4 regions of the Bradyrhizobium sp. LVM 105 genome follow, and region 1 is predicted to be linked to each of the others. Evidence: predicted binding sites of a transcription regulator. Region 1 holds the regulator's gene; each other region holds the start of a gene.

What was found. The regulator PhoB, encoded in region 1, activates phosphate uptake and scavenging genes when phosphate is short. The targets are predictions, from matches to a motif close to TGTCATNNANCTGTCAT.
Region 2: the regulator PhoB is predicted to act here: its motif matches at 1,859-1,875, upstream of D6B98_RS18780 (RNA degradosome polyphosphate kinase).
Region 3: the regulator PhoB is predicted to act here: its motif matches at 3,566-3,582, upstream of D6B98_RS20870 (YdcH family protein).
Region 4: the regulator PhoB is predicted to act here: its motif matches at 4,444-4,460, upstream of ugpB (sn-glycerol-3-phosphate ABC transporter substrate-binding protein UgpB).

What each region holds. Positions count from the first base shown of each region.
Region 1 covers NZ_QZMV01000003.1:606,150-613,756, reverse strand. The annotation lists gene argF (ornithine carbamoyltransferase) at 1-224, opposite strand, end outside; gene D6B98_RS12390 (aspartate aminotransferase family protein) at 224-1,432, opposite strand; gene D6B98_RS12385 (GcrA family cell cycle regulator) at 1,891-2,400, shown strand; gene phoB (phosphate regulon transcriptional regulator PhoB) at 2,637-3,350, opposite strand; gene phoU (phosphate signaling complex protein PhoU) at 3,365-4,081, opposite strand; gene pstB (phosphate ABC transporter ATP-binding protein PstB) at 4,093-4,914, opposite strand; gene pstA (phosphate ABC transporter permease PstA) at 4,911-5,756, opposite strand; gene pstC (phosphate ABC transporter permease subunit PstC) at 5,761-6,750, opposite strand; gene pstS (phosphate ABC transporter substrate-binding protein PstS) at 6,926-7,607, opposite strand, start outside.
Region 2 covers NZ_QZMV01000006.1:111,828-119,434, forward strand. The annotation lists gene purM (phosphoribosylformylglycinamidine cyclo-ligase) at 1-309, opposite strand, end outside; gene D6B98_RS18770 (CDP-alcohol phosphatidyltransferase family protein) at 465-1,007, shown strand; gene D6B98_RS18775 (P-loop NTPase family protein) at 1,119-1,796, shown strand; gene D6B98_RS18780 (RNA degradosome polyphosphate kinase) at 1,950-4,142, shown strand; gene ppx (exopolyphosphatase) at 4,158-5,660, shown strand; gene D6B98_RS18790 (sensor histidine kinase) at 5,699-7,075, opposite strand; gene D6B98_RS18795 (response regulator transcription factor) at 7,072-7,607, opposite strand, start outside.
Region 3 covers NZ_QZMV01000007.1:99,054-106,660, reverse strand. The annotation lists gene D6B98_RS20880 (sensor domain-containing protein) at 1-1,866, opposite strand, end outside; gene D6B98_RS20875 (NAD(P)/FAD-dependent oxidoreductase) at 2,069-3,172, shown strand; gene D6B98_RS20870 (YdcH family protein) at 3,300-3,479, opposite strand; gene D6B98_RS20865 (YdcH family protein) at 3,810-4,016, shown strand; gene D6B98_RS20860 (hypothetical protein) at 4,129-4,347, shown strand; gene D6B98_RS20855 (hypothetical protein) at 4,369-4,620, shown strand; gene D6B98_RS20850 (GGDEF domain-containing protein) at 4,624-5,337, opposite strand; gene purE (5-(carboxyamino)imidazole ribonucleotide mutase) at 5,479-5,967, shown strand; gene D6B98_RS20840 (5-(carboxyamino)imidazole ribonucleotide synthase) at 5,964-7,070, shown strand; gene aqpZ (aquaporin Z) at 7,166-7,607, opposite strand, start outside.
Region 4 covers NZ_QZMV01000003.1:224,622-232,228, forward strand. The annotation lists gene D6B98_RS10690 (sn-glycerol-3-phosphate import ATP-binding protein UgpC) at 98-1,186, opposite strand; gene ugpE (sn-glycerol-3-phosphate ABC transporter permease UgpE) at 1,295-2,143, opposite strand; gene ugpA (sn-glycerol-3-phosphate ABC transporter permease UgpA) at 2,143-3,024, opposite strand; gene ugpB (sn-glycerol-3-phosphate ABC transporter substrate-binding protein UgpB) at 3,073-4,389, opposite strand; gene D6B98_RS10710 (CaiB/BaiF CoA transferase family protein) at 4,757-5,962, opposite strand; gene D6B98_RS10715 (organic hydroperoxide resistance protein) at 6,147-6,572, opposite strand; gene D6B98_RS10720 (MarR family winged helix-turn-helix transcriptional regulator) at 6,723-7,184, shown strand; gene D6B98_RS10725 (GIY-YIG nuclease family protein) at 7,189-7,425, opposite strand.

The DNA.
Region 1 (7,607 bases):
CCGCCGAGCTGGCGCATGCCGACGTCGAACGACACCCGCGTCCGCGTCGAGGGACGCTCGAAGATCATCGCCAGCGTCTTGCCTTCGAGCGGCCGCACCGGCTGGTGCGCCTTCTGCTTCGCCTTCATGGCGCTTGATGCGGCGAGCATGCGCTTGAGCTCCGACAAGGGCAGCTCGTTGATGTCGAGGAAGTGCTTCGGCGTCTTGTTGGGAGACTTGCTCATCAGCTTGCCGCCCGCTTGCTCTGGCCGGCCGCCAATGCGGTGCAGGCACGCTCCAGCCGCCCGACGCTGTCCTCGATCTCGGCCTCGGTGACGATCAAAGGCGGCAGGAAACGCACGACATTGTCGCCGGCCCCGACGGTCAGGAGCTTTTCGTCGCGCAAGGCGGCCACCAGATCGCCCGAGGGCACGACGGCCTTGATGCCGATCAGGAGGCCCTCGCCGCGCACCTCGTTGACGATGTCGGGATGACGGTCGATCACGGAAGCGAGCTTCTGCTTGAGCAGCAGCGACATCTTCTGCACGTGGTCGAAGAAGCCGGGCTTGAGCATGACGTCGAGCACGGCGTTGGCCGCGGAAATCGCCAGCGGATTGCCGCCGAAGGTCGAGCCGTGCGAGCCGGGGCCCATGCCGGCCGCCGCATCCGCGCTCGCCAGCACGGCGCCGATCGGGAAGCCGCCGCCGAGCGCCTTCGCCAGCGACATCACGTCAGGCGTGACGCCGGTGCGCCGATACGCGAACAGATCGCCGGCACGGCCCATGCCGGTCTGCACCTCGTCGAAGGCGAGCAGCAGGCCCTTCTCGTCGCAGAGCTGGCGCAACGCCTTGAGGAAAGCGGGCGGTGCCGAACGCACGCCGCCCTCGCCCTGGATCGGCTCGATCAGGATACCGGCGGTGTCGGGGCCGATCGCCTTCTTGACGGCGTCGAGGTCGCCATGCGGCACCTGGTCGAAGCCGTCCATCGGCGGACCGAACCCTTCGAGATATTTTGCAGAGCCTGTCGCAGCGAGCGTCGCCAGCGTGCGGCCGTGGAAGGCGCCTTCGAAGGTGATGATGCGGTAACGTTCCGGATGCCCCTTGGAGAAGTGATGATGGCGCACCAGCTTGATCACGCCCTCCAGCGCCTCGGCGCCGGAATTGCAGAAGAACACGAAGTCGGCAAAACTCTCGTTGCACAGGCGCGCAGCAAGCTTCTCGCCGTCCGGGCTCTGGAACAGGTTCGACATGTGCCACAGCTTCGTCGCCTGCTCCTGCAACGCCTTGATCAGATGCGGGTGGCAATGGCCGAGCGCATTGACGGCGACGCCCGAGGTGAAATCGAGATAGCGATCGCCATTGGTCGCGATCAGCCAGCAGCCTTCGCCGCGTTCGAAACCGAGGTTGGCCCTGGCGAAAACGGGGAGCAAATGCGGGGCTGCGCTGTTAGTCATGACGGCCACTTGATGTTGCGGACGGTGTGAGGCGTGCTTTGCGCAACGCACCATTGACCGGCCCGGAAAACGAAACGTGCCGCCTTTTAAGGGCGGCACGCGCGACCATCTTAGGCCTGGTGAAACGGGTGTCAATGCCGCCCGGAAAGCCCCGCGAAACGCTGAATCCGTAGTCTTGCGGTGCCGATTTTGCGGGTTTTTCACCACGGAACATGTGGACGCGAGTCGGCGGACTCTTGCGCGGGAGTCACGCCATATTGTAGCGTTTGGACTGTCAGATACGACATCTCGTGCAGCAGTTCTGATCCCTTAAGTCCTCATGTACCGGCGTAAACGTTCGGGCGTCTTGAGCGCGCCCGGCGAGCCTTAAGGGATTCTGGCGGCACGGGTTTTTGAAGGCTTAGACAATCGCTGCGAAGGCCCCAGGATGGCAGCCGCGCGGCGAGGGAAAGGGTGCAATGACGGTTTTGACCTGGTCCGACGATCGCGTCGAGCAGCTGAAAAAGCTCTGGGAGGCCGGACTTTCGGCCAGCCAGATCGCAGCAGAGCTCGGCAATGTGACCCGCAATGCCGTGATCGGCAAAGTGCACAGGCTCGGCCTGTCCGGCCGCGCCAAGAGCCCTTCGTCGGCCGCGCCCCGGCCGCGCAAGGCGCGTCCCGCCCAGCACATGATGCGGGTGACCCGCCCCATCGCGCGCGGCAACACCGCGCTGGCGCAGGCCTTCGAGGTCGAGATCGAGGCCGAGCCCGTCACCTACGACAACGTGGTGCCGATGAGCCAGCGGCTGTCGCTGCTCGAATTGAACGAGGCGACCTGCCACTGGCCGGTCGGCGATCCCTCGAGCCCGGATTTCTTCTTCTGCGGCGGCAAGGCGCTGTCCGGCCTGCCCTATTGCGCCCAGCACTCGCGCGTGGCGTATCAGCCGGCAGCCGATCGCCGCCGCGCACCGGCGAAGCCCACGCGGTGAGCTCGCGGAATTAACTGATCGCCTAGACTGCAGCCGTCACACGATGACGGCTCCAATGACTCGGTGTCATCCCCGCGAACGCGGGGATCCATAACCACAGGGCGCAATTGTTGCGCGAGATGGTGACTCCGAGTCTTCGCCAAACCACGTCCTGTGGTTATGGGTCCCGGATCTGCGCTGACGCTTGTCCGGGACGACACGGAGAGTGCGGCTACAGCCGCTACACCCAACGCCTGCTAACCCGACGCCTGCTCCGCCTTGGCGAAGCGATCGTCCAGTGCGTAGCCGGCGCCGCGGACGGTGCGGATCGGATCCTGCTCGCGGCCGAGATTGAGCAGCTTGCGCAGGCGGCCGATATGGACGTCGACGGTGCGCTCGTCGATGTAGATGTCGCGGCCCCAGACGCTGTCGAGCAGCTGCTCACGCGAGAACACCCGGCCGGGATGCTCCAGGAAGAACTCCAGCAGGCGATATTCGGTCGGGCCGAGATCGATCGGGCGGCCCGAGCGCGCGACGCGGCGCTTGTCACGGTCGAGCTCGATGTCGCCATAGGCGAGCACGGTGGCGAGCCGCTCGGGACTGGCGCGGCGCAAGAGGCCCTTCACGCGCGCCAGCAGCTCCGGCACCGAGAACGGCTTGACGATGTAATCGTCGGCGCCGGTCGCAAGACCCCGCACCCGCTCGCTCTCCTCGCCGCGCGCGGTGAGCATGATGATGGGCAGCTGCTTGGTCTCGGGCCGGGTGCGCAGGCGCCGGCACAGCTCGATGCCGGAGAGGCCCGGCAGCATCCAATCGAGCACGATCAGATCGGGAATGTGCTCTTTGAGGCGGGTGTCGGCGTCGTCGCCGCGCATCACCGTCTCGACGTCATAGCCGTCGCCTTCGAGGTTGTAACGCAGCAGCTCGGTGAGAGCTTCCTCGTCCTCAACCACCATAATGCGTGCGCCCATGGTGTCGTCGCTCCTTAGGTATTCGGGATCGTCGTGGCGAAGTTCGTCATGTCGCCCTTCGGCCGCTTGTCGGTGATCGCCTGGCCCTCGATCATGTAGAACACGGTCTCGGCGATGTTGGTGGCGTGGTCGCCGATGCGCTCGATGTTCTTGGCGCAGAACATCAGATGGATGCAGAACGAGATGTTGCGCGGATCCTCCATCATGTAGGTGAGGAGCTCGCGGAACAACGAGGTGCAGATCGCGTCGACTTCCTCGTCGCCCTTCCACACCGCCATCGCCGCCGGCAGATCGTGCGCGGCATAGGCGTCGAGCACCGACTTGACCTGCTGCTGCACCAGGTCGGTCATGTGCTCCAGGCCGCGGAACAGCTTGAGCGGATGGAAGTCGGTCTCCAGCGCGGCGACGCGCTTGCCCATGTTCTTGGCGAGGTCGCCGATGCGCTCGAGATCGGTCGCAACCCGCATGGCGCCGACGATCTCGCGCAGGTCCACCGCCATCGGCTGGCGGCGGGCGATGGTGAGCACGGCGCGCTCCTCGATGCGCTTCTGCAGCGCGTCGAGATCGGCGTCGATGGCGACGACGCGCTGGCCGAGCGCGACATCGCGACGGATCAGCGCATCGACGGAATCGACGATCATGCGCTCGGCGATCCCGCCCATCTCGGCGACCAGGCGGGTGAGCTCCTGGAGGTCGGTGTCAAAGGCCTTTGCGGTATGTTCAGTACCCATATTGCGTCTCCTCAGCCGAACCGGCCGGTGATGTAGTCCTGCGTCCGCCGGTCGGTCGGCGACGTGAAGATCTTGCTGGTGTCGTCGAACTCGATCAGCTCGCCGAGATACATGAAGGCGGTCTTGTCGGAGACGCGCGCCGCCTGCTGCATGTTGTGGGTGACGATCGCGATCGTGTAGTTCTCGGACAATTCCTGGATCAGCTCCTCGACCTTGGCGGTCGAGATCGGGTCGAGCGCCGAGCACGGCTCGTCGAACAGGATCACCTCGGGCCGCACCGCGACGGTGCGGGCGATGCAGAGGCGCTGCTGCTGGCCGCCGGAGAGCGACAGGCCGGAGGCGTTGAGCTTGTCCTTGACCTCGTTCCACAGCGCGCCGCCGCGCAGCGCCTTCTCGACGCGGTCGTCCATCTCGGACTTCGAGATCTTCTCGTAGAGGCGGATGCCGAAAGCGATGTTCTCGTAGATCGTCATCGGAAACGGCGTCGGCTTCTGGAACACCATGCCGACCCGGGCGCGCAGCAGGTTGAGGTCGAGCTTGGGATCGAGGATGTTGGTGTGGTCGAGCAGCAGCTGGCCGGTGGCGCGCTGCCCCGGATAGAGGTCGTACATCCGGTTGAAGATGCGCAGCAGGGTCGACTTGCCGCAGCCGGACGGGCCGATGAAGGCCGTGACGCGGTTGGTGCCGAGCGCCAGATTGATGTTCTTCAGCGCGTGGTGCTCACCGTAGTAGAAATTCAGGTTGCGCGCGGTGACCTTGGCAGGCGCCTCAGGCAGCGGCTGCGAGCCGGGATGAACGCTCGGCGCGCTGACGGAAACAGACATTTCACTCATTTTGCGGTCCTCTCGGCACCAAGGATGCGGGCGCCAATATTCAGGGCAAGCACAGTCAGGGTGATCAGCAGCGCACCGCTCCAGGCGAGCTGCTTCCAATAGGCGTAGGGGCTCTGCACGAAGTTGTTGATGGTCACCGGCAGGTTGGCCATCGTCTTGTCCAGGCCGAGGCTGAAGAACTGGTTGGACAGCGCGGTGAACAGCAGCGGCGCGGTCTCGCCGGCGACGCGGGCGGTGGCGAGCAGCACGCCGGTGATGAGGCCGGAGCGGGCCGCGCGGTAGGCGATGCGCTTGATCACCAGCGAGCGCGGCAGGCCGAGTGCGCTGGCGGCTTCACGCAGCGGGTTCGGCACCAGCAGCAGCATGTCCTCCGTGGTGCGCACCACGACCGGGATCACGATCACGGCGAGCGCCAGCGCGCCCGCGATCGCCGAGAAGCCCCGCATCGGCACCACCACCGCGCCGTAGATGAACAGGCCGATGATGATCGAAGGCGCCGAGAGCAGGATGTCGTTGATGAAGCGGATCACCGAGGTCAGCTTGTCGTTGCGGCCGTACTCGGCGAGGTAGGTACCGGCGAACAGGCCGAGCGGCGCGCCGATGCCGACGCCGATCGCGGTCATGATGATCGAGCCGACGATGGCATTGCGCAGGCCGCCGTCGGTCGAGCCCGGAGGCGGCGTGTCCGCGGTGAATAGCTCCAGGTTCAGGCCGCTGATGCCGTTGTAGAGCAGCGTGACCAGGATCAGCGCGAGCCAGGTGACGCCGAAGGCGGCGGCGGCGATGCAGAGGCCGCGGATGACGATGTCCCAGCGGCGGCGGCGTGCATAGATCGGGTTCATGGCTTCACTTCCCGGCCTTGGTTTCCAGCCGCATCAGCATCAGCCGCGCGGCCGCGAGCACGAAGAATGTCAGCACGAACAGCAGCAGGCCGAGCAGGATCAGGCCGGACTGATGCAGGCCGTCGCTCTCGGCGAACTCGGACGCGATCGCCGCCGAGATCGTGGTACCCGGGGCGAAGATCGAGGAGGAGATCCGGAACGAGTTGCCGATGATGAAGGTCACCGCCATGGTCTCGCCGAGCGCGCGGCCCAGCGCCAGCATGACGCCGCCGATGATGCCGACGCGGGTGTAGGGGATCACCACGCTGCGGACGACTTCCCAGGTGGTGCAGCCGACGCCGTAGGCGGCTTCCTTCAGGACCGGCGGCACCGTCTTGAACACGTCGACCGAGATCGAGGTGATGAAGGGCAGCACCATGATGGCGAGGATCAGCGCGGCGTTGAACAGGCTGAGATAGGACGGGGGACCTGCGAAGATCGCGCCCAGCACCGGGACGCCGTCGAAGACCCTGATCATAAAGGGCTGGAAGGTGTTGGCCAGGAACGGGCCCAGCACGAAGAAGCCCCACATGCCGTAGATGATCGATGGGATGCCGGCGAGCAGCTCGACCGCCATGCCGATCGGGCGGCGCAGCCATTGCGGGCAGAGCTCGGTGAGGAAGATGGCGATGCCGAGGCCGACGGGAATGGCGATCAGCATCGCGATGAAGGAGGTGACGAGCGTGCCGTACATCGGTCCGAGCGCGCCGAGCACGGGCGGATCGGCCGACGGCGCCCAGCGCTGCGTCCAGAGGAAGGAGAGGCCGTATTCCTTGATCGCCGGGAACGCGCCGACGATCAGCGAGATGATGATGCCGCCGAGAATGAGCAGCACCGAGATCGCGGACAACCGCGTGATCCAGTAGAAGGTGACGTCGCCGAGCTTGAACGCGCTCAAGGCCTTGGCGCGGTCATACGGTCCGGCGTCGTCGATCACATCGCTCTGAACGGCCATTTCTGCCACGCCGATCCCCTGTACCAAAGAATACACTTTTTATTGGTCTCGTGCCCCGGATGCGGTGCAGCGCGCAGCGGTGCGCCGCTGATCCGGGGCCCAGTTCTTGTGGTCCCGGCTCTGCGGAGCAGCACTTGCGTGCTGCGCCGCGTCCGGGACACGAGAGCTGATGGTCTCAGCTCTTGATCTCGGCAGCCCAAGTCTTCTCGATCTGCTGGACGACGCTGTCCGGCATCGGGATGTAGTCGAGTTCCTCGGCCGCCTTGCCGCCGTTCTTGAAGGCCCAGCGGAAGAACTTGATGGCTTCCTGCGAGGCCGCCTTGTCGGTGGCATCCTTGTGCATGAGGATGAAGGTCGCCGCCGTGATCGGCCAGGACTTCTCGCCCGGCTGCTCGGTCAGGATGACGTAATAGCCGGGCGCCTTGGCCCAGTCGGCGTTGGAGGCGGCCGCCTGGAATGCTTCGACGGTCGGCTGCACCGGCTTGCCCGCCTTGTTGACGAGGCCGGCGTAGGTCAGCTTGTTCTGCTTGGCATAGGCGTATTCGACATAGCCGATCGAGTTCTTGGTCTGGCCGATATTGCCTGACACGCCTTCGTTGCCCTTGGCGCCGACGCCGACCGGCCACTCGACCGCGGTGCCCTCGCCGACCTTGCTCTTCCAATCCGCGCTGGCCTTGGAGAGGTAGTTGGTGAAGTTGAAGGTGGTGCCCGAGCCGTCCGAACGGCGGACCACGGTGATCGCGTCCGACGGCAGCTTCAGGTTCGGATTGAGCTTCTTGATCGCGGCGTCGTCCCACTTGGTGATCTTGCCGAGATAGATATTGGCCAGCGTCTGGCCGTCGAACAGCAGTTCGCCC
Region 2 (7,607 bases), on a different contig from region 1:
CTCGGCGCCCTGCACCACGAGATCGTTGACGCTCATGGCGACGAGGTCGATGCCGATCCCGCCGTGCAGCCCGGTCTCGATCGCGATCTTGACCTTGGTGCCGACCCCATCGGTCGCGGCGACCAGGACGGGGTCCTTGAAACCGGCCGCCTTGAGGTCGAACAGGCCGCCGAAGCCGCCGATCTCGGCATCGGCGCCCGGCCGCGCCGTGGCGCGCACCATCGGCTTGATCAAATCGACCAGGCGGTTGCCCGCGTCGATATCGACGCCTGAATCGGCGTAAGTAAGGCCGTTTTTGCGGTCGGTCATGCCCGATTTCCAGTGGGTTTGCGGCTGGTTACGTCGAATTCCGGGGACACGCAATGGCTCGCATGGCGCTCCTGCCTATACTATGTAGATATCAACCGGTTCAGCCTCCCGAGGGGCCGGATTCGAGGTCAGACCGGGTGCCGGGAAGCGCTTTCGTGAGTATTCCGAACATCATCACGCTGGGCCGCATCATGCTGGTCCCGATCATCGTCTGGGCCATCGTGTCGAGCCAAATGGAGGTCGCGTTCGCCGTCTTCCTGATCGCCGGTATCAGCGACGCCGTGGACGGCTTCCTGGCCAAGCGCTTCAACATGACGAGCGAGCTCGGGGCCCTGCTCGACCCGCTCGCAGACAAGGCGTTGCTGGTCTCGATCTACATGGCGCTGGGCATCTGGGGCGCGATCCCGCGCTGGATCGTGATCCTGGTGGTCTCGCGCGACATCATGATTGTCGCCGCCGTGATCGTATCCTGGCTGTTCGACCGGCCGGTCGAGATGAAGCCGTCGAAAGTGTCGAAGCTCAACACGGTCGCCCAGGTGGCGTTCGCGGCGCTGGTGCTGGCGGCGCTTGCCTTCGGCTTCAAGCCGGCCCCTTATGATATTATCCTGATGGGCCTCGTCACGGTCTTCACGCTCTCCTCGGTGTCGCTCTATCTGGTCGAATGGCTGCGGCACATGAGTACGATCGAGGCCAAGTAGCACGATCGAAGCCAAATGAGGGAATGCGGCCCCGCAAAAGGCCAACTCCCGCCCGATCAAGTCGGAATTCTCTTCAGACGGGCCGGCGCGCCGGCATGGAGCAAGACAAGCGTGGCAGGCCGCGTCCATCCCCGACAATTGGCGTTTTCGCTTCCGCATGCGGAGAGCCTCAGCCGGGACAATTTCCTCGAGGGCCCCGCCAACGCGGCCGGTGTGGCGCTGATCGACAGCTGGCCGGAATGGCCGAACCGGATCATGTGGCTCGCCGGCCCGGAAGGCAGCGGCAAGAGCCACCTTGCCGCGATCTGGGCCGAAATATCAGGCGCCCGCTCGACCGCCGCCAACGTCCTGACCGCCGCCGGCGTTCCGGGCGCGCTCGCCACCGGCGCCCTGGTGGTCGAGGATCTCCGGGCGGGCGATTTCGACGAACGCGCCCTCTTTCACCTGATGAACCTTGCCCGCGAGGACGGCGCCTACGTGCTCTTCACCGGACGCGAGCTGCCGGCCGCGCTGGAGATCGAGCTTCGCGACCTGCGCTCGCGTCTGCGCGCTGTGCCGGTGGTCACGCTGCTGCCCCCGGACGACCAGCTCTTCCGCGGCCTGATCGTGAAATTCTGCGCCGACCACCAGCTCAATGTGGACGAGAGCGTGGTCAGCTATCTCGCCACCCGCCTGGAGCGGTCCTCGGCCGCCGCCCGCCAGGCCGTGGAACTGCTCGACAGCGAGGCCCTGCGGCTCGGCCGCCCCGTCACCAGGGCGCTGGCCGCCGAGCTGCTGCGGGATGCCTGATCCCGCTCACCCGCCCGCAGGCCGCGAGGCCCGCTTGACGCAGCGAAGCGGCGGAACATCAATGTCATCGAAACGTCATCGCTGTAACACATGCTCCCGCGGGTTTTGCGCATAGATCGCAAAGTGAGGCGAGACAGGATGGACAGACTTCTGATGGACTCTGCGCAAACCATTGAAACAAAAGAAAAAATCGTGGAAGCCGAGGGTCTGCCGGCGATCGCCTCCAGCCCCGAACGATTCATCAATCGCGAGCTCTCCTGGCTGCATTTCAACCGCCGCGTCCTGGAGGAATCGGTCAATTCCAACCACCCGATGCTGGAGCGGGTGCGATTCCTGTCGATTTCAGCAAATAACCTCGACGAATTCTTCATGGTCCGCGTCGCCGGCATCAAGGCCCAGGTGCGCGAGGGCATCGCCGAACGCAGCCCCGACGGCTTGACGCCGTCCGAGCAGCTCGCGCTGATCAACCGCACCGTGTCCGAACTTGCCTCCGACCAGCAGGCGATCTGGCGCGACCTGCGCGGCACGCTGGCCGATGCCGGCATCGTGCTGGTCGACGGCAAGGACGTCACCAAGGCGGAACGGACCTGGATCGAGGAGTACTTCCTCAACAACGTGTTCCCGTTGCTGACGCCGCTGGCGATCGACCCGGCGCACCCCTTCCCGTTCATCCCGAGCCTCGGCTTCACCATCGCGCTCCAGCTCACGCGTGCCGCCGACGGCAAGCAGATGAACGCGCTGATCCGCATGCCCGGCAAGATCGACCGCTTCATCCGCCTGCCGGCCGACGGCAAGATCGTTCGGCTGATCTCGCTGGAACAGGCTACCGCCCTGTTCATCAACCGCCTGTTCCCCGGCTACAATCTGCACGGCCAGGGCGCCTTCCGGATCATCCGCGACTCCGAGCTCGAAATCGAGGAAGAGGCGGAAGACCTCGTCCGCCTGTTCGAGACGGCGCTGAAGCGCCGCCGCCGCGGATCGGTGATCCGGCTCGAGATCGACGCCAAGATGCCGGAGCAGTTGCGCAACTTCGTTCAGCACGCGCTGTCGGCCGCCGACGACGAGGTCTTCCTGGTCGACGGCGTGCAGGCGATGAACGAGCTCTCGCAGCTCACCCGCATCGACCGTCCCGATCTTGAATTCACCCCTTACGTGCCGCGCCACCCCGAGCGTGTGCGCGAGCATGGCGGCGACATCTTTGCCGCGATCCGGCAGAAGGATCTCGTCGTCCATCATCCTTACGAATCCTTCGACGTCGTGGTGCAGTTCCTGCAGCAGGCCGCACGCGACCCCGATGTCGTCGCGATCAAGCAGACGCTCTACCGCACCTCCAACAACTCGCCGATCGTGCGCACGCTCGCCGAAGCCGCCGAGGCCGGCAAATCCGTCACGGCGCTGATCGAGCTGAAGGCGCGCTTCGACGAGGAAGCCAACATCCGCTGGGCGCGCGACCTTGAACGCGCCGGCGTGCAGGTCGTCTACGGCTTCCTTGAGCTGAAGACGCACGCAAAACTCTCGATGGTGGTGCGCCGCGAGGGTGGCAGCCTCACCACCTATGTTCATACCGGCACCGGCAACTATCACCCGGTCACCGCGCGCATCTACACCGATCTTTCCTACTTCACCTCCGATCCGACCATCGGCCGCGATGCCGCGCGCGTGTTCAATTTCATCACCGGCTACGCCGCGCCGAGCGATCTGGAAAAGATGGCGGTGTCGCCGCTGACCTTGCGCAAGCGCATCATCGAGCACATCCAGGGCGAGACCGCGCATGCGCGGCACGGCCGGCACGGCGCGGTCTGGATGAAGATGAATGCGCTGGTCGACCCCGATATCATCGACGCGCTCTACGAGGCTTCCCAGGCCGGCGTGCAGGTCGAGCTCGTGGTGCGCGGCATCTGTTGCCTGCGCCCCGGCATTCCCGGCCTGTCCGAGAACATCCGCGTCAAGTCGATCATCGGCCGCTTCCTGGAACACGGCCGAATCTACTGCTTCGGCATGGGCCAGGGCCTGCCGAGCGCCAAGGCGGCTGTGTATATCTCGTCCGCCGACATGATGCCGCGTAACCTCGACCGCCGCGTCGAGGTGCTGTGTCCGCTGCAAAATCCAACGGTGCATCAGCAGGTTCTCGAACAGATCATGGTCGCCAACCTGAAAGACAATGAACAGAGCTGGCAGTTGTTGCCGGACGGGTCCTCAACGCGTATGAAGACCGCGAAAGGCGAGGAGCCTTTCAACGTCCACAACTACTTCATGACAAATCCGAGTCTGTCTGGCCGTGGAAAGTCGCTCAAGGAATCCTCGCCGCGTCGTCTCACGCGCCGGAACGAACGCCATCCGTCCTGATCGGGGATTTCCGACGTGAAGCGGCCGCGCAAGCGCGGCTCGAGCGTCGCGGTCATCGACATCGGCTCCAACTCGGTCCGTCTCGTCGTCTACGAGGCGCTGGCGCGGAGTCTCATTCCGATCTTCAACGAGAAGACGCTGTGCGGTCTCGGGCGCGAGGTGCAGAGCACCGGCCTGCTCGCCCCCGACGCCGTCGACAAGGCGCTGACCTCGCTCAAGCGCTTTCGCGCCTTGTGCCGCGTGATGCAGGTCGGACGCGTGTTTGCGATCGCCACAGCCGCCTGCCGCGACGCCTCCAACGGCCCCGATTTCATCGCCAAGGCCGAGCGCATCTGCGCCGTGAAGATCGAGATCCTGTCGGGCCCGCGCGAGGCGCGGCTGTCGGCGCTCGGCGTGATCTCAGGCATCCATCATCCCGACGGCATCGTCGGCGACCTCGGCGGCGGCTCGCTCGAATTGATCGACGTGCGCAAGAACAGCGTGCGCAGCGGCGTGACCCTGCCGCTCGGCGGGCTCGCGCTGCAGGATCTTGCGCACAGATCGCTCAAGCGCGCCGATCGCATCGTGCGCGAGGAGCTCGACGAGGTGCCGCAGCTGACCGCGGGCCGCGGCCGCAACTTCTACGCGGTCGGCGGGACCTGGCGCGCCCTCGCGCGCATTCATATCATCCAGAGCGGCTATCCGCTCCAGGTGATGCACGGCTATTCGCTGTCCGCGGCGGAGGCGCTCGACTTTTCCCGCAGGCTGCGGCGCCTGGCGGCCGCGAACATGCTCGCCGACATCGAGAGCGTTGCCGACGCGCGCCGCCCGCTCCTCACCTATGCGGCCCTGGTGCTCGAGCACATCATCCGGGTGGCGAAGCCGAAGACCATCGTGTTCTCGACCTTCGGCGTGCGCGAGGGCCTGCTGCATGAGAAGCTGCCGGAGGCGGAACGCAACAAGGACGGCCTGATCTGCGCCGCGGAGGAGCTGAACCAGCTGCTGTCGCGCTCGGCGAAGCACGCCCGCGAGCTGATCGCCTGGACCGATCGCCTCGTGCGCGTGGTCAAGCTGCGCGAGACCGAGGAAGACCGGCGGCTGCGCCACACCGCGTGCCTCTTGTCCGACATCGGCTGGCGCGTGCATCCGGATCACCGCGGCGAGCAGACGCTAAGCCTCGTCGTCAACGGCAATTTCGGCGCGATCACCCACACCGAGCGCGCCTTCGTCGGCCTGTCGGTATTCTATCGCTATGCGGGCCTCAGCGAAGAAAATCAGCCGCCGGTCACCACGCAGGAGTTGCTGACGCCGGCGCAGCTCGAGCGCGCGCGTCTCTTGGGCGCTGCGTTCCGCGTCGCGCATCTGATCTCGGCGGCACGTCCGGGTGTCCTGCCCGCCACGCATTTCCGCAGCCAGGGACGTAAATTGATGCTGGTGTTCGAGCACCGCCTCGGCGACCTCGTCGCCGACCGCGTCGGCAGCCGTTTCCGCCAGCTCGCCCGCCTGATTGGCCGCGCCGGCTCGATCGTGCGGCGCTGACGAACAGGAACAGGGCGTCAAACGAGCGGCTGGGTTCTTCAATCAGCAGCAGCCATCCGATCGCGGCTGCCCGCCGGCGCGACGATGGCTTGCAGTCCACCGAGCTCGGACTCGGCGAGAATGAGCTGCCATCCATAGGCACTGAGCACGTCCTGAACGATCGCGAGGCCGAGGCCGGCCCCTTCGCCACGCTCGTCCAGCCTGACCCCGCGTTCGAGCACGCGTGAACGTTCGGCCGGCGCGATGCCCGGACCATCATCCTCGACCGTGATCGCCGGTTTCGCCGCATCCGCGACTATGCGCACTTCGCTCTTGGCGTGACGAGCGGCGTTTTCCAAGAGATTGCCGAGCACTTCCGCCAGATCAGTGCGATCGAGCGGGACGCTCGGCTCGCCCGTCATGCAGGTCTTGAAGGCGATCCGCTGTGCCGCAGGCGTACGCGCCAGCGTCAGGATCAGGGACTGGACAAGCGGTCTGAGCGGCGTGGAAATACTGCCGCGCAGGCGAGCCGTCCCCCTCGCCCGCGCACGTGCCAGCTCGCGGTCGACGTGACGGCTCATTGTCTCGCCGACGGCCTCGATTGCCTGCGCGACCTCCTGCTCACCGCGCTGACGCAACAGCGCGACATCGGCCGCGAGTGCGGCAAGCGGCGTCTTCAGCCCGTGTGCCAGGTCGGCCGCGCGGCTGCGCGACCGTTCGATTTCGCGTTCCTGGGCGTCGATCAGGCTGTTGACCTCTTCCACCAGCGGCTTCACCTCAGTCGGGACCTCGACAGGGAGATGCTTGCGCTGCCCCGAGCGGACGTCCGCGACGCCGCGGCGAAGTGCGTCCAGCGGACGAAGGCCCAGGCCGACTTGGATCGAGGTGGCCGCCGCCAGCACCAGCCCCAGCACGCCAAGCGCCAGCGCCAGATCCCTGGCGAAATGCGAGGCGGCGGCCGACACGCGGGCGAGATCGGCCGCCACCGCGACGCGCACCGGCGCGCGGCGGTCCCCCAGGGTGAGCATCACGCGGCGTTCGCTGACTAGGAGCCGCGTGTCTGCGGGTCCAGGGATGACATGACGATGCAATTCGCGAGGCGACGGCTCATCCCGCGGCAGGTCCAACGCCGTGTCCCAGAGCGAACGTGAACGCAGCACCTGACCGCCATCGTCCGATACCTGCCAGTACAAGCCCGAAAGAGGGTCTGCAAAACGAGGATCGGCCGGCGGCCGGCCCACCACCAGCCTGCCCTGCGCATCGGCGTCGATACCCGCGACGAGTTGCTTCAGATAAACGTCGAGATCCTCGCCGATGGTGCGCGCGACATGGCGTTCGAACAGCAACGTCAGCCCGGCGCCGGCAATCGTCAGCGCGATCAGGATAGCTACGAGTCCGCCAGCGACCAGTCGCAGCCGCAGCGAGCCCCAGCTCATGGCGTCGTCTCCGGTACCAGATAACCGAAGCCGCGCCGGGTCTCGATCAGGTCGGCACCGAGCTTCTTGCGCACGCGGCCGATCAGCACTTCGAGCGCATTCGACTCGTGGTCCTCGCCGTGGCCATAGACGTTTTCATCGAGCTCCTGCTGCGATACGACGCGGCCGCGATGGTGCAGGAGAAAGGCGATCAGGCGGTATTCCAACGGCGACAACGCGACGGGTACGCCGCGCAGCATCACCTTCATTTGACGCTCGTCGAGCTCGACCTCGCCGGCGATGATCCGTGGCGAGGCATGCCCCGCCGAGCGGCGCACGATCGAGCGCAGCCGCGCCAGCAATTCCTCCATGCGGAACGGTTTCGGCAGGTAATCGTCGGCGCCCGCGTCGATGCCATCGACGCGCTCGGCCCAGCTGCCGCGCGCCGTCAGGATCAGCACCGGCATAGACCGCCCATTCGCGCGCCAGCGCTTGAGCACCGCCAGACCGTCCATGCCGGGCAAGCCGAGATCGAGGACGATCGCGCCGTAAT
Region 3 (7,607 bases), on a different contig from region 1:
CTGGTAGAGGCTGATCGTGCCGCGGGACTTCTGCTTGGCGCGGAACAGCGCCGCACCGGCATTGGCAAGCAGCGAGGCGCCGTCGGTGCCATTGTGCGGGAAGACCGCCATGCCGGTGGTGGCGCCGGCGCGGACCGCCCGGCCGTCGATCTGGAATTCCTTCGCGACGGCTTCGCCGAGGTGCCGCGCCAGCGCAAGGCCGGAATCCGGCTGCTTGCCGTCGATGATGAGGCCGAATTCGTCCCCGGAGAGGCGCGCGACCACGCCGCCGCGAGCGGAGTCCTGAAGCCGCTGGGCCACCTCGATCAGGAGCTTGTCGCCGAGTGCGTGGCCGAAGACGTCGTTGACCTCCTTGAGACCGTCGAGGTCGACGCAGAGCACGGCGAACTCCTCGTCGGTACCCTCGCAGGCCTCGATCATCTGGGTCAGCGCCTGAAGGAAGGCCGCCCGGTTCGGCAGGTCGGTGAGGCCGTCGTGATAGGCCATGTGCGCCATGCGCGACTCGGTCTGCCGGCGGTCGGTGACGTCCTCGTGGGTCTTGATCAGATATTGCGGCTCGCCGGTGTCGCCGAGCACGGTGGCGCGGCGGGTCAGGAACAGCCGCAGGCCGTCCTTGGTGGAGATCGGATGCTCCTCGGTGATCATCCCGCGTTTCTTGATCGCGGCCTCGTCGCGCGCGATGATCAGCTTGGCTTCCTTGGGGTTGAAGATGTCGGACGCCGTCAGGCCCGTGGCTTCCTCGCGCCGGCGATTGAGGATCGTCTCCGCGCTGCGGTTGGCGAGCAGATAGCGGCCATCCTTGACCTGCTCGACGATCAGCGCCACCGGGATGTTGTCGACCACCAGTTCGAGGAACTTCTTGGTGCTCTCCAGCTCCTTCGACAGCGAGCGGCGGTCGGTGATGTCCTCGAACACGAGCATCAGGAATTCGGGCTTGTTGCTCTCGTTGCGGACCACGATCCGGATCGAGGCGACCATGCGCCGCTCGCCGCCCCGGTCGACCTCGAATTCGTTGCGGAACTGGCCGTCCGGCGAATCGAGTGCTGCCCGGTCGGTCGCCTCGATGCTGTCCGCCGAAGCGGATTCGAACAGCTCTCGCGCGTTCTTGCCGACGACGTGGTCGCGCGAGAAGCCCCAGAACCGCTCATAGGCGCGGTTGGCGAAGATATAGCGGCCGTCCTCGATGTTCTTCGCGGCCACACAGGCCGGAACGTTGTCGAGCACCGTTTCGAGAAACTGCTTGGTCGAGGCGAGCTGCCGCGACAGCTTGCGCTGCTCGCTGACGTCGAGATGCGTTGCCACCGAGCCGCCGTTCGGCAGCACGAAATATTTCACCAGGATGGCCCGACCGTCCGGAAGTTCGGTGATCAGGCCATTGGTGCTGGCCGCCTTCTCATAGAACTCGTCGTCGGAGGCGCCGCCGAGCACCCCGCGCTTGCGTCGCAGGTCGAGCAGCTCATAGCCGTTCATGTTAGGCCAGATATCCGAGCGCGTCAGGCCGTAGATCTCGAGATAGCGGTCGTTGCAGAAGATGATGCGGCGCTGCGCATCCGTCATCACCACGCCCTGATTGAGATTGTTCATGGCGGAGGAGACGAAGGCGTTGCGCCGCAGCTGCAAACGTCTGGTCCGGCGCAGCGAGGAATGAATCCACAGCGATATCGCGGCAAGGAAGGCGCAGACGACGATGCCTGCGATCAGGGCTTCCCAGACCACGTTGGGGTCGAGCTGACCAAGATAGCTCGGCGCGGCAAAGCCGTCCGACAGCGCAAGGGCGCGCGCGGGCGCAACCGTGCCGGCGAGGCACACAACGGCCTGCACAGCAATCGGAAGCGTGCTGCCCTCGTGCCAGTTCTTCTCAGCCATCAGCCACCCGCGATTTCAACGTCGGATTGTCTGGCTTCACGGGTTTGGATCGGGTAAACGCCTGTAAGCGCAACAGAAAAATGTGACGTGAAATACGGCAATTGGCCTGACATGATAAATTCTTCCTTAACGGAAAACGGCCCCGCGCCATTCGCTCCAGGTCTGACGCCACCGGCGCTCCCAGCGGACATGCTGCACAACCATGGATAGCGTCGATTGCGTCGTCATCGGAGCCGGCGTGGTCGGGCTCGCGGTGGCCCGAAGGCTGGCGCAGGCCGGGCGCGAGGTCATCGTGCTCGAGGAGGCCGAGGCGATCGGCACCATCACCTCCTCGCGCAACAGTGAGGTGATCCATGCCGGCATCTACTACCGCGCCGGGAGCTGGATGGCGCGCATGTGCGTCGCCGGCAAGCACGCGCTCTACCGCTACTGTGCCGAGCGCGGCATCCCGCACAAGAATTGCGGCAAGCTGATCGTCGCGACCAGCCCACAGGAGACCGCGAAGCTGCAATCGATCAAGGCGCATGCCGAGGCCAATGGCGTGCTCGACATGCAGCTGCTCGCGGGCGAGGCGGCACGCGCGCTGGAGCCGGCGCTGGCCTGCGACGCCGCGCTGCTGTCGCCCTCAACAGGCATCATCGACAGCCACGCCTACATGCTGTCGCTGCGCGGCGAAGCCGAGGAAGCCGGCGCGGCCTTCGCGTTCCGCACCCCGCTGATCCGCGCCAAGGCGGCCGGCGGCGTCATCGAGATCGAGGCCGGGGGCGCGGCGCCGATGACGCTGCAATGCAGCCTGCTCGTCAACGCCGCGGGGCTGTCGGCGACGATGGTGGCGCGCAATATCGACGGCATGCCGCTGGGCCGCATTCCGCCGGCCTATCTCGCCAAGGGAAATTACTTCAGCTGCAATGCCAAGGCGCCGTTCTCGCGCCTGATCTACCCGGTGCCCGAACCCGGCGGTTTGGGGGTGCACCTGACGCTGGACATGGCCGGCCAGGCGCGCTTCGGGCCTGACGTCGAATGGATCGAGACGATCGATTACGAGGTCGATCCGTCACGCGCCGAGCGCTTCTATCCGGCGATCCGCAAATATTGGCCGGCGCTGCCCGACGGCGCGTTGATGCCGAGCTATTCAGGCATCCGGCCGAAGATCGTACCGCCCGCGGTGGCCACGCAGGACTTCCTGATGCAGGGACCGCGCGATCACGGCGTCGCAGGCCTTGTGAATTTGTTCGGGATCGAGTCCCCTGGACTGACGTCATCGCTCGCGATCGCAGATCACGTCGCCGAGCTCGCAGAGGTCTAGAGCGCAGACAGGTCCAAGCATCGCGCAAGCACGTTGTGCGATGCTTCCCTTGCAGCAGGGACGAGCGCAATAACTCTCATCCCTGCATAAGGAAGGTACGATCAACTCTACGCTGTTATGGGGGTTACTAGTGGAGCGTGTCGCCGTGCTTCAGACGCTCGATCTGGTCCTTGACCATCAACTTCCGGCGCTTCAACTCAACAATTTGCAGGTCGTCTGTTGAAAGGTGCACGAGAGCGTCGTGCAATTCGTTTTCGAGAAGTTTGTGCTTCCGTTCCAATTCAACGAGATGTGCCTGAATTGTCATTCGAAACCTCCTCGGTAGGGTTGAACCTCAGGATTCGATCCGGACAACGAAGTCTACATCACCGATTCGTTCTGTCGATGGGTATCCGTCATTGCAGCTTCATTTTTGAAAATTCATATGTAACGAAGCGTGAGTAAAGGAACCGCGCCGGAAAAATCCGTGATATCAATGCGCTTGCACGGTCGCTCGGCGCCCCCGCAGAAATATGTTGCGGGAGATCGGCGAGCAAGGAGCGCAGATCGCTTGCGATCACGCCGCGCAAGGACGATAATTTCCACAGGGCATCCACAGCCTTAGTCTCACGCCTATCGGTTTTCGGCCACCGCAGACATGACCAATGAAGACGAGCGTGAGCTCGAAGCCGAGCTCACCCGGTTGCAGCAGGAACACCGAGATCTCGATGCGGCGATCGATGCATTGCATCAATCGCCCGCCCCCGACCTGTTGCGGTTGCAGCGGTTGAAGAAACGCAAGCTGTTGTTGCGCGACCGCATCGCGTTCATCGAAGACCAGATCACGCCCGACATCATCGCCTGATCCACCGACTGCGCGACAAGCCCACCCGGTATCGAATCCGCTTGACTCGAAAAGAACAAAATAAGAACATTGGGAATGCCCAACGCCCCCAGGAACGCCCGAGGAAACGCAGATGTCGACAGCCGCCCTTCTCGACAACAGCCACTATGAACAGGCCTGCGACCAGGCCATCGCGATGTGCGACGGCAATCTGCGCAGCACCATCAAGGCGCTGATCATGGCCAACGAATATCTGGAGGCCGAGCTGGAGGAATTGCAGGCGGCAATCTCCGCCGGCTGCATCCCCGAAACCTCGCGCAGCAAGATGCGGAGCAAGAGCAGCGCCGCCTGAGTTCAACTTTGGAGCAACGCCATGTCGGACGTGACCTATTACGTTGCAATGCCCTTCTTGATCGATGCCGACGGCTCGCCTGTCGCAGGTGCAGCGGAAGAATGCCAGAGTTCGACGGCCGCGTTGCGGCGCGCCGAGGCCCTGTCGCATGGCGCAGGCCACATCGGTGCGGTCGCGTTCAGCCGCAGCGGCGATCCCATGACCGGCGAATTCGGGGACGCCACGCTGCTGCGCAAATTCGGCAACGTGCCGGAAGATCTCGCCACGTTGTAGGAATCAGCTGCTGACCAGCCTGATCCGCGGCTCGTGCCGCCGGTGGGCCTTGCGCACATACATCGCGGCATCCGCCTCCTCCAGGGCGCGGCCTGCATCGGATTGCGCCCCCAGCAGCGCAACACCGACGGAGGCACCCGCGGTCACGTGCTGGCCGCGAAAGACGAAAGACAATTCGTCGATCGCCTGTTCGAAGGCGGCGGCCTTCGCCTTGGCATCGGTCTCGCTCAGATTCCAGAGCAGCAGCGCGAACTCGTCGCCCCCAAGCCGGCCGACCACGTCGGAGGCACGGACCTGCCGCGTCAGTGTGGCGACAATCGCCTTGAGCACCTCGTCGCCGGCGGCATGACCGAACGAATCGTTGATCGGCTTCAGCCGATCGACGTCGAGCACGATCAGCGCCCCGCTGGCGCGGTAGCGCTTCATGTAGGCGACAGCGCGCGCGAGTTCGCGCTCGAAGCCGCGGCGGTTGGGAATCTCGAGCAGGAAATCGGTATCGGCCGCGGCTTCCAGCTCCGCGACCCGGCGCTGCGCCGCCTTGAGCTTGGTCCGCAAGTCCCGGATCGTCGCCCTGAGGGTCTCCTTGGCGCCATCATCGCCCGCCGCGGCGCGCCGCAGCGGCTTCGCCGGACGCTTCGGGGCGGCTTTGGAACGGCCGGCGCTGGTCCTCCGGCCCGCCTTGGCCTTCGCAGCACGCGCCCTTTTTGGTTTCTTCATGGGCATCCTGCTCAATGAAGGCTTGCGGGGATTCACCAAGACAGGATAGTGGATTCCCTTCTCCTTGCCACCGCCTTGCGAGCCGCCGGCCGGAACCGTTAATCTGGCCTATCCTTCTGTTTTTCGGGCACAATTAACGTCATGACCGCGCCGATCGCCATCATCATGGGAAGCCAGTCGGACTGGGACACGATGCGGCACGCCGCCGACACGCTCGCCGCGCTCGGCGTTGCAGCCGACAGCCGCATCATTTCGGCCCACCGCACCCCCGACCGGCTGTTTGCTTTCGCCAAGGGCGCCAAGGCCGCGGGGTACAAGGTCATCATCGCCGGCGCTGGAGGCGCTGCGCACCTGCCCGGCATGGCGGCGGCGCTGACCGAGCTGCCGGTGTTCGGCGTTCCCGTCGAATCCAAGTCGCTCAAGGGCCTCGATTCGCTCTATTCGATCGTCCAGATGCCCGCCGGCATCCCGGTCGGCACCCTCGCCATCGGCAAGGCCGGCGCGACCAACGCCGCGCTGCTGGCAGCATCCGTCCTGGCACTGTCCGACCCGGCCTTGTCCGACCGCCTCGCCGCCTGGCGCAAGGCTCAGACCGAGGCGGTCGCTGAGCGCCCGGAGGGCAAGGCGTGACTGACACCCGGCACGTGAAGCTGAAGCCCGGTGACACCATCGGAATCCTCGGCGGCGGACAATTGGGCCGGATGCTGGCGATGGCTGCGGCACGGCTCGGCCTGCGCTGCCAGGTGTTCTCGCCCGATCCGGACTCGCCGGCTTTCGACGTCGTCTTGAACGCGACCTGCGCCGAATATGCCGATGTCGAAGCGCTCGAACTGTTCGCGGGCGACGTCGACGTCATCACCTACGAATTCGAGAACGTCCCTTCGGCCGCTGCGATGGTGCTGGACGCACGCCGCCCGGTGCTGCCCAATCGCAAGATCCTCGAGACCACCCAGGACCGGCTTGCCGAAAAGGATTTTGTCACCCGCCTCGGGATCGGCACCGCAGCCTACGCCGACGTCACTTCCGTCGCCTCGTTGCGCGAGGCGATCGCCAGGATCGGCCTTCCGGCCGTGCTCAAGACCCGCCGCTTCGGTTATGACGGCAAGGGCCAGGCCATCATCCGCGAGGGCGACGACATCGCCAAGGTGTGGACCAGCCTCGCTACCAAATCGGCGATCCTGGAAGCCTTTGTGCCCTTTGAGCGCGAGATCTCCGTGATCGCCGCACGCTCGGTCACAGGCGAGGTCGAGTGTTTCGACGTCACCGAGAACGAGCACCGCGACCACATCCTGAAGATATCGCGCGCGCCGGCCCCGATCCCGGACACGCTCGCCGAGGAAGCGCGCAGCATTGCCGGAAAGATCGCGGGCGCGCTCGACTATGTCGGCGTGCTCGCTGTCGAGATGTTCGTGCTGGCCAATGGCACCGGACCGAAGGTGCTGGTCAACGAGATCGCCCCGCGCGTGCATAATTCCGGGCACTGGACGCTCGACGGCGCGTCCGTCTCGCAGTTCGAGCAGCACATCCGCGCCATCGCCGGCTGGCCGCTCGGCAAACCGGTGCGGCACGGCGAGGTCGTCACGATGACCAACCTGATCGGCGACGAGATCAACGACTACGAGAAATGGCTGGGCGTGCCTGGCGCGACCGTGCACATCTATGGCAAGGGGGCGCCGCGCCCGGGCCGCAAGATGGGCCACGTTACCGAAGTCAGGCCATCGCAAGGCAAGTGAGGGGACCGCAGCAATCGCTGCGATCCCGCTTGGCAATTTCCTTCTGACGCGTTCTCTTGACGCGAACCGGCATCCACTTCGCTCGAAAACGCTCTCTACGCCGTCTTCGCGCCCGCGACGACGCCTGCGGGCTCCTCGCTGAGCCAGCGATAGATCACCCCGCCCAGCGCGCCGCCGATCAGCGGTGCGACCCAGAACAGCCAAAGCTGCGCTGTCGCCCAGCCACCGACGAACAGCGCAGGACCCGTGCTGCGCGCCGGGTTCACCGACGTGTTGGTGACGGGAATGCTGACGAGATGGATCATCACCAGCGCGAGCCCGATCGCAAGCGGCGCAAAGCCCGCGGGCGCGCGGCCGTGGGTGGCGCCCATGATGATGAACAGGAACATCATGGTCATCACCACCTCGGTGAGGAAGCACACGATCATGCTGTACTGGCCGGGCGAATGCGCGTCAAAGCCGTTGGATGCGAAGCCCTTGCCGACGTCGAAGCCGGGAGCCCCGCTCGCGATGACATAGAGAAGCCATGCAGCCACG
Region 4 (7,607 bases), 380 kb from region 1:
GAAAACGCCGTGCGATTTATCCCAATGAAAACAAGCCCCCTCCTACTGTGCATGGGGTTGTTTTCGCGGTTTCTGTTATCCGGCCCTTCGGGACCGGTCAGGCCTCAAGCCGCTTGCGCCCGTCGCCGCTGAACAAATGCAGCTTGTTGCGCACCGCCGCGACCCGGATTTTCGCGCCGATGGCGGGGGCCTCGGTTCCGGGAATGCGGACGATGATCTCGCCGGGCGGCAGCTCGCCGGGGGTGGCGGCGACGTGCTGCTCTTCCTGCTCGCGGCAGCCGTAGACGAAGGTTTCGGCGCCGACGCGCTCGATCGCTTCCACGGTCAGCGGCAAGGCGACGCCGCCGGCCGGGGTCTGGTCGGTGATGACGAAGTCTTCGGGGCGGATACCGAGGATGCCGGCGTCGGCCGCCGCGCTGCCGGCGAGCTGCGAGCGGATCTCCTCGGGCCGCGTCGACATCAGGTTCATCGGCGGTGCGCCGATGAAGGAGGCGACGAAGGTGGTCGCCGGCTTCTCGTAGATCGCAAGGGGATTGCCGACCTGCTCGACCTGGCCGCCGTTCATCACGACCAGAATGTCGGCGAGCGTCATGGCTTCGAGCTGGTCGTGGGTGACGTAGATCGACGTGGTGTTGAGCCGGCGCTGCAATTTGCGGATCTCGACCCGCATCGCGATGCGCAGCTTGGCGTCGAGGTTCGACAGCGGCTCGTCGAACAGGAACACCTTCGGCTGGCGCACGATGGCGCGGCCCATGGCGACGCGCTGGCGCTGGCCGCCCGAGAGCTGGCGCGGCTTGCGCTCCAGCATCGATGTCAGCTCGAGGATGCGCGCGGCTTCGTCGACGCGGGTCCTGATCTCGGCTTCCGCCATGCCGCGGTTGCGCAGGCCATAGGCCATGTTGTTGTACACGCTCATATGCGGATAGAGCGCATAGTTCTGGAACACCATCGCGATGTCGCGATCGGCCGGCTCGATTCCGTTGACGATGCGGCCGCCGATGTCGATCTCGCCGCCGGTGACGGTCTCGAGGCCCGCGACCATGCGCAGCAAGGTGGACTTGCCGCAGCCGGAGGGGCCGACCAGCACGCAGAACTGTCCGTCGCCGACATCGACGTCGACGCCCTTGATGGCTTCGAAGCCGCCGGGATAGGTTTTGCGGACGTTGCGCAGGGTGACATTAGCCATGGGATCTTCCGGCGAATAGCGAACAGGGAATTGCGAATGGGGACTGGTTGGTACGCAAGGCGGACGCAGCGACCCCATTCGCTGCTCGCCAAACACTATTCGCCATCTTCACTTTTCCGTCTCGACCAGACCGCGCACGAACAATTTCTGCATCACGATGACGACGAACACCGGCGGCAGCATCGCCAGCACGGCGGTGGCCATCACGATCGGCCATTCGGTCAGCGCGTCGGTGGTGGTGATCATCTTGCGGATACCGATCTGGATGGTCTGCATGTCGTCGCGCGTCGTGATCAGCAGCGGCCAGAGATATTGATTCCAGCCGAGGATGAACAGGATGACGAACAGCGCCGCCATGTTGGTGCGCGACAGCGGCAGCAGCGTATCCCAGAAGAAGCGCAAGGGGCCGGCACCGTCGATCCGCGAGGCCTCCAGGAGCTCGTCCGGCACGGTCATGAAGAACTGGCGGAACAGCAGCGTCGCGGTGGCCGAAGCGATCAGCGGCAGCGCGAGGCCCGCATAGCTGTCGAGCATGTGCAGGTCGGCGACGATCTTGTAGGTCGGATAGATGCGGACCTCGACCGGCAGCATCAACGTGATGAAGATCAGCCAGAAGATCGGCATGCGGAACGGAAAGCGGAAATACACGATCGCATAGGCCGAGATGATCGAGATCGCGATCTTGCCGACCGCGATCATCAGCGCCATCACCAGAGAGTTCAGCATCATGTTGCCGACCGGCTCGCGGGTCGAGCCGCTCGTGCCGACGAAGATGGTCTGGTAATAGGTCTGGAGGAAATGACCGCCCGGCAGCAGCGACATCTGCCCGTTCGCGATCAGCGCGTTCTCCTGCGTCGAGGCGATGATCGCGATGTAGACCGGGAACGCGACGATCGCGATCCCGATCCAGAGGATGATGTAGGCGACGTAGCGCCGAAAGCCCTCTTCCTCCACCATCAGTACGTCACCTTGCGTTCGACGAAGCGGAACTGGATTCCGGTGAGCACGATGACCATGACCATCAGGACCACCGATTGCGCCGCCGAGCTGCCGAGATTGCCGCCGAGCAGGCCGTCGGAATAGACCTTGTAGACCAGCGTCTCCGTCGACTTGCCGGGGCCGCCGCGGGTCATGGTGTCGATGATGCCGAAGGTGTCGAAGAAGGCGTAGACGATGTTGACGACCAGCAGGAAGAAGATGGTCGGCGACAGCAGCGGGAAGGTCACGGTCCAGAACCTTCGCATCGGACGGGCACCGTCGATCGCGGCGGCCTCGAGCACGCTGCGCGGAATGCTCTGCAGGCCGGCGAGGAAGAACAGGAAGTTGTAGGAGATCTGCTTCCAGGCGGCGGCGAGGATGATCAACGCTGCGGCCTGATCACCGTCGAGCAGCGGATTCCAGTCGATGCCGAGGCCGCGCAGATATCGCGAGAGCACGCCGAGCGAGGGATGCAGCATGAAGATCCAGAGCACGCCGACCACGGGCGGCGCCACCGCATAAGGCCAGATCAAGAGCGTGCGGTAGAGCATTACGCCGCGCAGCGGCTTGTCCGCCATCACGGCGAGCAGCAGTGCAAAGGACAGCGACGAGACCGCGATCGCGAACGAGAAGAAGAAGGTGCGCAGGATCGCCTCGAAATAAGCGGGATCGCTGAACAGCTCGACGTAATTCTCGAACCAGACGAAGGTGGTCGACAGACCGAAGGCGTCCTGCAGCAGGAAGGACTGGATCACGGCCTGCAGGGCCGGCCAATAGAAGAAAATCAGGACGATCGCGAGCTGCGGCGCAACCAGCGCGTACGGCAACAGCTTCGATTGGAAAATGGCTTGCTTTTGCATGATGCCCCGGAGCGGCAGGCCGGGTTCACCGGCCTGCCGCTGATCGCCTTACTTGACGGCGGTCTTTTCGAACTGGCGCAGCATGGTGTTGCCGCGCTCGACCGCTGCGTCCAGCGCCTGCTTGGCGGTCTTCTTGCCGGCGAGCGCCTGCTCGATCTCCTCCGACCAGACGTCGCGGAGCTGGACCATGTTGCCAAGGCGCAGGCCGCGCGAATTCTCGGTCGGCTCCTTGTTGGTCAGCTCAAGCAGCGGGGTCTCGAGATAGGGTTGATCCTTGTAGAAGCCCTCGGCCTTGGCCTTCTCGTAAGCCGCCTTGGTGATCGGCAGATAGCCCGAGGCCTTGTGGATGTAGACCTGGCGATCGGTGTCGGAGAGGAAGGACAGGAACTTCGCCACGCCCTTGTATTCGTCGGCGGACTTGCCGCCCATCACCCAGAGCGAGGCGCCGCCGATGATCGAGTTCTGCGGCGCGTCCTTGACGTCAGGATAATACGGCATCGGCACCGCGGTGAAGTTGAACTTGGCCTGCGCCTTGACGTTGCCGAAGAACGCCGACGAGGTCAGGTAGAGCGGGCATTCGCCGGAAGTGAAGCGGCCTTCGCCGGTGTTGGTACGGCCGGCGTAGTCGTAGGTCTTGTCCTTCTGCAGCTCGACCAGCTTCTCGAGGTGCTTGACCTGGAGCGGGCCGTTGAACGTGAGCACGGTGTCGAAGCCGTCGAGGCCGTTGGCCTTGGTCGAGAGCGGCACGTTGTGCCAGGCCGAAAGCTGCTCGAGATTGACCCATGTCACCCACGAGTTGGAGAAGCCGCAGGTCGCATGACCGTTGTCATGCAGCTTCTTGGCCGCGGCGAACACTTCGGGCCAGGTCTTCGGGATCTCGACATTGGCCTTCTTCAGCTCGTCGAGGTTGACCCACATGACGGTCGACGACGAGTTGAAGGGGAACGACAGCATCTCGCCCTTGGAGGTCGAGTAATAGCCCGTGATCGCGGACAGATAGTTCTTCGGATCGAACTTCTCGCCGGCGTCGGCCATCAGCTTGTAGACGGGTTTCACGGCGCCGGTCGCGGCCATCATGGTCGCGGTGCCGACTTCGAACACCTGCATGATGTGCGGGGCGTTGCCGGCGCGGAACGCCGCGATGCCCGCATTCATCGTATCGGGGTAGTTGCCCTTGTAGGTCGGGACCACCTTGTAGTCGGTCTGCGAGACGTTGAAGTCGCTCGCGAGCTTGACGATGACGTCGTTGTTGGCGCCGGTCATCGCGTGCCACCACTGGATTTCAGTCACGGCCAAAGCCGGCGACGCCGTCATGCCAATCGTGAGTGCAAATGCGGCAGCCGCGCCAAAGTGTCGAAGAGCCATCAAGAAAACCTCCCTTGCCCGTCAATGAAGAGGCGCTTGCGCTAGCAGCGCCATATGACGTTCACATGACTGTGTAAGCGGCCGATACGAAAGCGGCAAGCGCTGGAGAAGGGAAGCCGTCAAATAGGCGAAGACGCCGCGCTGCACGCGAGTGGTCGCGCCGCAGTGCGGCATCGGTTGATGTGAGCTTGGCGACCAGCCGCGGGCTCGAACACCTCTCCCGCCTGCGGGAGAGGTCGCGCCGAAGGCGCGGGTGAGGGTCTATCCTCTGGGGGATTGTCCCGTCGCGGAGACACCCTCTCCCCAGCCCTCCCCCGCAAGCGGGGGAGGGAGCGCACCTGCGGCGACGCTCGATCCCGGTCTTATCTCAGCGCTTGCGCTCGGGGCCGCAGACCGTGCCGTTTTCGACCATCGCGTCGATCTCGGCCTTGGCGTAGCCGAACTCGCCGAGCACCTCGGCTGCGTGCTGACTGAATTTCGGCGGCAGCCGGCGCAGGCTCGGCTTTGAGCGATCAAGCCGGATCGGCGAGGCGACGCCCTTGTACCAGTCCTTCTCGATGATATCGCCGCGCGCGATCGTGTGCGGGTTGGTCAGCGCCTGGTCGATCTTCTGCACGGGCCCTGCGGGCAGGCCCGCGGCGAGCAGGCGATTGCACAGCGGCTCGGCTTCGTGCTGGCTGAACACGGCGGCGAGCTCGGCGCGCAACGCCTCGCGATTGGCGATGCGGTCCTTGTTGCGGGCAAAGCGCGGATCGGTGCCGAGCTCCGGCTTGCCGATCTCCTTGCAGAGCTTGCGGAAGGTGCCGTCATTGCCGACACCGATGAAGATGTTGTCGGTCTTCGTCGGGAAGATCGCGTAAGGCACGAGGTTGGGGTGCTCGTTGCCGGTGAGCGACGGCGGCTTGCCATGCATGAAATAATTCGCGGTGTGCGGATGCATGATGGCAAGGCCCGTCTCGTACAGCGTCGTCTCCAGGAACTGGCCCTGGCCCGAACGCTGCCGCTCCGACAGCGCCATCAGGATGCCGATCGCCGCATAGAGTCCGGTGGTGATGTCGACCAAGGGCACGCCGATCCGCATCGGCCCGCTCTCGGGCGAGCCGGTCGCGGCGATCATGCCGGTCATGGCCTGGATGATGGCGTCGTAGCCGGGATTGCCGCCGCGCGGACCGTCGGCACCGAAGCCGCAGATCCGGCAATGCACGAGGCGCGGGAATTTCTTGCTGAGGACGTCGTTGCCGATGCCCCATTTCTCCAGCGTGCCCGGCTTGAAATTCTCGATCAGGACGTCGGCGGTCTCCAGCATCTTGAGCAGCACGACGCGGCCGCCCTCGGAGGCGAGGTCGAGGCCGATCGAGCGCTTGTTGCGATTGATGCCGACGAAATAGGCCGCGTCCTCCTCGTGGAAGGGAGGGCCCCATTCACGCACCTCGTCGCCGGCGGGCGGCTCGACCTTGATCACGTCGGCGCCATGGTCGGCGAGGATCTGGGTGCAATACGGGCCGCCGAGCACGCGCGTGAGATCGATGACGCGCAGTCCGCTCATGGCACCTGTGGCGGCTTCAGAACTCATGCCTTCGCTTCCCTGTATCGACGTTTGATCACAGGCCTAGCGAGGTTTGCAGGGAGCAGCAATGGCTCCCGGCGTAGGGCCGCATGCGCCCGCCGTTGCGTCAATCCCGCGGCGTGGCAAATGCGGATTCTAGCGGAAGCGGCCGGCCCGAGGGGGATCCCGGGCCAGCCAATCCGCCGTTCGATCAGACGACCGTCAGGCGAACGTCGACATTGCCGCGGGTGGCGTTGGAATAGGGGCACACCTGGTGCGCCTTCGCGACCAGCGCTTCGGCCTCGGCGCGGGCGAGGCCCGGCAGCGAGACCGCGAGGTCGATATCGAGGCCGAAGCCGCCTTCGGAGCGCGGGCCGATGCCGACGGTCGAGGTGACGGAGGCGTCATTCGGAACCTTCGGGCCGCCCTGCGAGGCCACGAACTTCATCGCGCCGATGAAGCAGGCGGCATAGCCGGCCGCGAACAGCTGCTCGGGATTGTTGCCGGCGCCGCCGCCGCCGCCGAGCTCCTTCGGTGTGGTCAGCTTGACGTCGAGCGTGCCGTCGAGGGTTGCAGCATGGCCGTCGCGGCCGCCGGTGGCCTTGGCGCTGGTCTTGTAGAGCACGTTCACGGACATTGTCGTCTCCCTGGGTTTCGATGGGTGCGGTGTTTATTGCAGACAATTAGATTGCGCGCAATCAAAATTGCCGAGGCTCACATTTAATTGTTCGCAATTGAATGTGCCGCCGCGGGGCGCCACAATGAGACCGACCCCGGGAGATTCTCCATGCCTCGAAAATCAACGGCAGCGGACGCGCCGCTGCGGCTCGACAGCCAGATCTGCTTCGCGGTCTATTCGGCCGCGCATGCCTTCAACCGCGTCTACAAGCCGCTGCTGGACCGGCTCGGCCTGACCTATCCGCAATATCTGGTGATGCTGGTGTTGTGGGAGCGCGACGACGTGCCGGTCAAGGACATCGGCGAGCGACTGTTCCTGGATTCGGGCACGCTGACGCCGCTGCTGAAGCGGCTGGAAGCGGCGCATCTCGTCAAGCGCACGCGCTCCAGCGAGGACGAGCGCCAAGTGTTGATCGCGCTGACGGCGCAGGGCCATGCCTTGAAGGAAAAGGCCCGCAGCGTGCCGCAGTCGATCCTGGCGGCCTCCCACTGCTCGGTGCCGGAGCTGGTCGCGATGAAGGACGAGATCGTGGCGCTGCGGGATCGGCTGAACGCGGTGATCGGGGAGTAGGGGGTTAGAGGCGCTTCTTGGCAAACGCGCGGCCGAACGCTGACTTCAGGTATCTCTCAAACGCGACGGCCTGCTTCGCATTGCTGAACGCGACGTAAGTCTTGAGGCGCCAAGGCCCGAATTTCGAAGTGTGAGGTACCTCGCCGGCATTGTGCTTTGCCCATCGGGCGCGCAGGTCGTCGGTGATCCCGACATAAAAGTGGAGGCGATCGAGGCTTTCTAGAATGTAGACGTACTTCACGGCACGCTCCCCAGTTGTCGAGGAGTTCTTATACCCGCTGCCGTTCTGCTGAAGTCCCGCCTCGCTACCAGACGGCTTGCGAAGCCGAAGCTGCGAACTGGAGGTTTGCGGATGGAGTCCGGCTTCGCCCTTTGGGCTACGCCGCGGCAGCCTTCGCTACGAAAGGGCTTGCCGAGCCGAAG